Regions from separate parts of the Sphingomonas sp. GW821-FHT04B01 genome, predicted to be linked through region 2. Evidence: riboswitches for the same ligand, from Rfam matches in the RefSeq annotation. Region 2 holds a riboswitch; the other holds the start of a gene.
What was found. Region 2 has a riboswitch for thiamine pyrophosphate ahead of AC07UH_RS13525 (TonB-dependent receptor). Riboswitches for the same ligand answer to the same signal wherever they lie in the genome.

Region 1: linked by a shared signal. The riboswitch ahead of thiC (phosphomethylpyrimidine synthase ThiC) and the one ahead of AC07UH_RS13525 (TonB-dependent receptor) in region 2 are both predicted to bind thiamine pyrophosphate.

What each region holds. Positions count from the first base shown of each region.
Region 1 covers NZ_JBWKTR010000001.1:152,321-154,516, reverse strand. Annotated here, with positions in the region: gene AC07UH_RS00795 (ferritin-like domain-containing protein) at 1-864, shown strand, start outside; TPP riboswitch at 1,168-1,277, shown strand; gene thiC (phosphomethylpyrimidine synthase ThiC) at 1,316-2,196, shown strand, end outside.
Region 2 covers NZ_JBWKTR010000005.1:119,454-121,649, reverse strand. Annotated here, with positions in the region: gene mqo (malate dehydrogenase (quinone)) at 1-682, shown strand, start outside; TPP riboswitch at 733-842, shown strand; gene AC07UH_RS13525 (TonB-dependent receptor) at 899-2,196, shown strand, end outside.

The sequences.
Region 1 (2,196 bases), on a different contig from region 2:
GACAGCAGCAGCAGCCCCAGCCCGACGCCGACCGCGACGACGCCGACCGTCGGCACCGATGCCGACGTGCTCAACTTCGCGCTCAACCTCGAATATCTCGAGGCGAGCTTCTACAGCTGGGCGGCCTTCGGCCAGGGCCTGTCGACCGGCATCATGAGCGGCGTCGGCACGCTCGGCACCGTCACCGGCGGCGCACAGGTGAACTTCCAGGACCCGATCGTCGCGCAATATGCGCGCGAGATCGCCAATGACGAGATCGCCCACGTCACCTTCCTGCGCACGATCCTCGGCAGCTTCGCGGTGGCGATGCCGGCGATCAACATCGGCGGCGACGCCACCGGCGCCTTCACCGCCGCGGCGCGCGCCGCCGGCGTGGTCGGCGCGAGCGATGTCTTCAATCCCTATGCCAGCGACATCAACTTCCTGCTCGGCGCCTATCTGTTCGAGGACGTCGGCGTCTCGGCCTATAAGGGCGCCTCGCCGCTGATCGTCAACAAGGTGTTCATCGAGGCTGCCGCCGGCATCCTCGCCACCGAAGGCTATCACGCCGGGCTGATCCGCTCGGTGCTCTACCGCAAGGGCGTCGATCCCGCCGAGACGCTCGCCGGCGCCTCGTCGATCCTCACCAACGCGCGGCTGATCTCCGACGCGCGTGACAGCCTCGACGGCAGCAGCGAAATCGATCAGGGCATCGGCGACACCACCACCGCCAACGTCGTGCCGACCGACACCAACGGCGTCGCCTACAGCCGCTCGACCGGCCAGGTGCTCAACATCGTCTATCTCAACAAGACCGCGGTCGGCTCGGGCGGCTTCTTCCCCAACGGCATCAACGGCAACATCCGCACCTCCGCCGCCAGCTGACGCTCCGACGCCCTCCCTCCCCTTTGGCGGGAGGGCTATCGCCTATGGCTGTGGGGACGAGGTTCGAGCCGCGTCCACAATCTCTTCGTCACCCCGGACTCGTTCCGGGGTCCACCGGTCCGCAGGAGAATCGTGCCTGTTCAAGCCGTTCTCCTCGCCGCAGAGTGGACCCCGGAACCAGTCCGGGGTGACGGAGGTGCGCTTGGAAAGCGATGGACCCACTCGCATGGTCATATGACATAGCCCCCTGTCGCGGGGGAGGATTTGCCTTGGCGCCTGCCGCCGAACCGCGTACACCATCGTCATTATCCCCGGGGGAGCGCTGATGCAGCGCTTGAGAGGAAGGCCGCAGTCTTCGACCCGCTGAACCTGATCCGGTTGATACCGGCGGAGGGAGGGAGCGGTTTCATCCGAAAATCCGCGTCCGCTCTCCGTTCATGGAGAGAGACTCATGGCCGACATTCCCGCACGTACCGAGATTGGCGTCACCACCGGCCCGATCCGCGGCTCGAAGAAGATCCATGTCGGCCCGCTGGGCGTCGCGATGCGCGAAATCCATCTCGATCCCTCCTCGGGCGAGCCGCCGCTGCGCGTCTACGACACCTCCGGCCCCTATACCGATCCGGCCGCGCGTATCGATATCATGGCCGGCCTGCCGCAGCTGCGTCGCGCATGGATCGAGAACCGCGGCGACGTCGAAAGCTACGATGGCCGCGAACTGCGTCCCGAAGACAATGGCCAGCTCGGCCCCGACCGCTCCGGCGGCGTGCCGCAATTCCCCAACGCCGTCCGCCGCCCGCTGCGCGCGCGCGCCGGTGCCAATGTCAGCCAGATGCATTATGCCCGCCGCGGCATCGTCACCCCGGAAATGGAATATGTCGCGACGCGCGAGAATCTCGGTCGCGCGATGCTGCGCGACCATGTCCGCGACGGCGAGAGCTTCGGCGCGTCGATCCCCGATTACGTCACCCCCGAATTCGTCCGTGACGAGGTCGCGCGCGGCCGCGCGATCATCCCGTCGAACATCAACCATCCCGAATCCGAACCGATGGCGATCGGCCGCAACTTCCTGGTCAAGATCAACGCCAACATCGGCAATTCCGCGGTCGCCAGCAACGTCGCGGCGGAGGTCGACAAGCTCGTCTGGTCGATCCGCTGGGGTGCCGACACGGTGATGGACCTGTCGACCGGCCGCAACATCCACGACACGCGCGAATGGATCCTGCGCAACAGCCCCGTGCCGATCGGCACCGTGCCGATCTATCAGGCGCTGGAGAAGGTCGGCGGCATCGCCGAGGAGCTGACCTGGGAGATCTTCCGCGACACGCTGAT
Region 2 (2,196 bases):
GATGTCGGTGCCGCATCTCGACACGCGCTATTTCGACAAGCGCCGCGCCTTGCTGTTCGGGCCGTTCGCCACCTTCTCGACCAAGTTCCTCAAGCACGGCTCGTATTTCGACCTGCCGGCGTCGGTGACGCTCGACAATTTCCGCCCGATGATGGCGGTCGGCTGGGACAATTTCGACCTCGTCGAATATCTCGCCGGCCAGTTGATGATGTCCGACGAGGACCGGCTGAAGGCGCTGCGCGAATATCTGCCCGGTGCGCGCGCGGAAGACTGGAAGCTGTGGCAGGCCGGCCAGCGCGTGCAGATCATCAAGCGCGATCCCGAGAAGGGCGGCGTGCTCAAGCTGGGGACGGAGATCGTCGCTTCGAAGGACGGCTCGATCGCGGCGCTGCTCGGCGCGTCGCCGGGGGCGTCGACCGCGCCGGCGATCATGCTGAACCTGCTCAAGACGGTCTTCCCCAAGCGGCTCGCGACCCCGGCGTGGCAGGACGGCCTGCGCAAGATCGTGCCGTCCTACGGGATCGCGCTCAACGATCATCCCGACCTGCTCGCGCAGGAATGGGCGCAGACCAGCGACGCGCTGCAACTGACGACGCCGCCGCCCGCGGTCCATGTCGCCACCCGGCCGCGCCCCGCCGCTACCCGCGTCAAGGCCGACCGCCACCCCGATCTGGCGCTGTAACCGCCCGCCGCTCGAGCCCCCTATCGCTACCCCGCGGGATCGCCTAAGCCGGGCCATCCCCGGGGGGCCGCTGACGCGCGGCTGAGAAATGGGCAGCAGCCCATGACCCGCTGAACCTGATCCGGGTGATACCGGCGTAGGGAGGGTCTGCGGTGCGCCGTCGTTCCTCCGATGAAGTGGATGCGAACGATTCCGGCTCTTGTTTCCCGTTTCGACATGCGACCCGCGCGATCCTGGCTCGCGCTGGGGGTGCCGGTGCTGCTGCTCGCGGCACCCGCCGCGGCGCAGACCGCCGAACCCGCCGAGATCCGCGTCGTCGGCCATCCCGATCCCGCCGGGCTGCTGCCCGACCAACAGGCGCCGAAGAGCCAGAGCGCGATCTCGGCCGACTTCATCGTCAAACAGGCGCCGACGCTCAACGCCTTCCAGCTCGTCACCTTGCTGCCCGGCGCCAATGTCGCGTCGAGCGATCCCTATGGCCTGTCGACGAGTTCCAGCCTGACGCTGCGCGGGCTGGGGCAGGACGAGATCGGCGTGCTGATGGAAGGCGCGCCGCAAAACGACATCGGCTATTACTACGCCTATCCGTCACAGTTCGCCGACCCCGGCAACCTCCGGCGGATATCGATCGCACAGGGGTCGGTCGACATCGACTCGCCGACGCTGGGCGGTGCCGGCGGATTGCTGTCGCTGGCGCTCGACGATCCCAGGGCGCGGGCGGGCGGCCTCGTCGATCTGTCGCTCGGCAGCTATGCGGCGCGGCGCGGCTTCGTGCGGATCGACAGCGGGACGATCGGCGGCACCGGGCTCAAGGCCTTCCTGTCCTATTCCAACACGCGTGCGGACAATTGGCGCGGCGCCGGCTTCGACACGCGCCAGCATATCGACGCGAAGCTGCTCAACGAATGGGGCGCGGGCAATCGCGCCAGCCTCGCGCTGTCGTTCAACGACGCCAATTCGTCGAGCTACCCCAGCCCGACGCTCGCCGAATGGCAGGCGCAGGGCCGCGGCTTCAACTACGCCAGTCGCTACACGCCGGGCGCCACCGATTACTGGCGGCTCTATCGCGCGCCGTTCCGCAATCTCTACGCCTCGGCGCCGGTGCATCTCGAGCTCGGCGAGCGCCTGACGTTCGACAGCACCAGTTATGCGCAATTCGGCTACGGCAATTCGCCTTATGGCACGCAGCTCACCACCACCGGCAATTTCCTCGGCACCGAGGAGCTGGCGCAGCCGATCGCGCTGCCCGGCGCAGTCGACGGCGTCGCGACGGTGCTCGGCAATTATACCGGCGACCAGTTCCGCGGCGGCAGCGTCGCCAAGCTGACGCTGCAGGCCGGCAGCCACCGGATCACCGCCGGGCTGTGGTTCGATTACGGCACCGATCGCGTCACCCAATCCTATACCAGCATCGATGCCGATGGTCGGCCGACCGACCGCTGGGGCTATCGCGCCAAAGCGATCCGCACCGCCGACGGCCGCCTGCTCGCTTACGAGAACCAGCGCACCGTCAC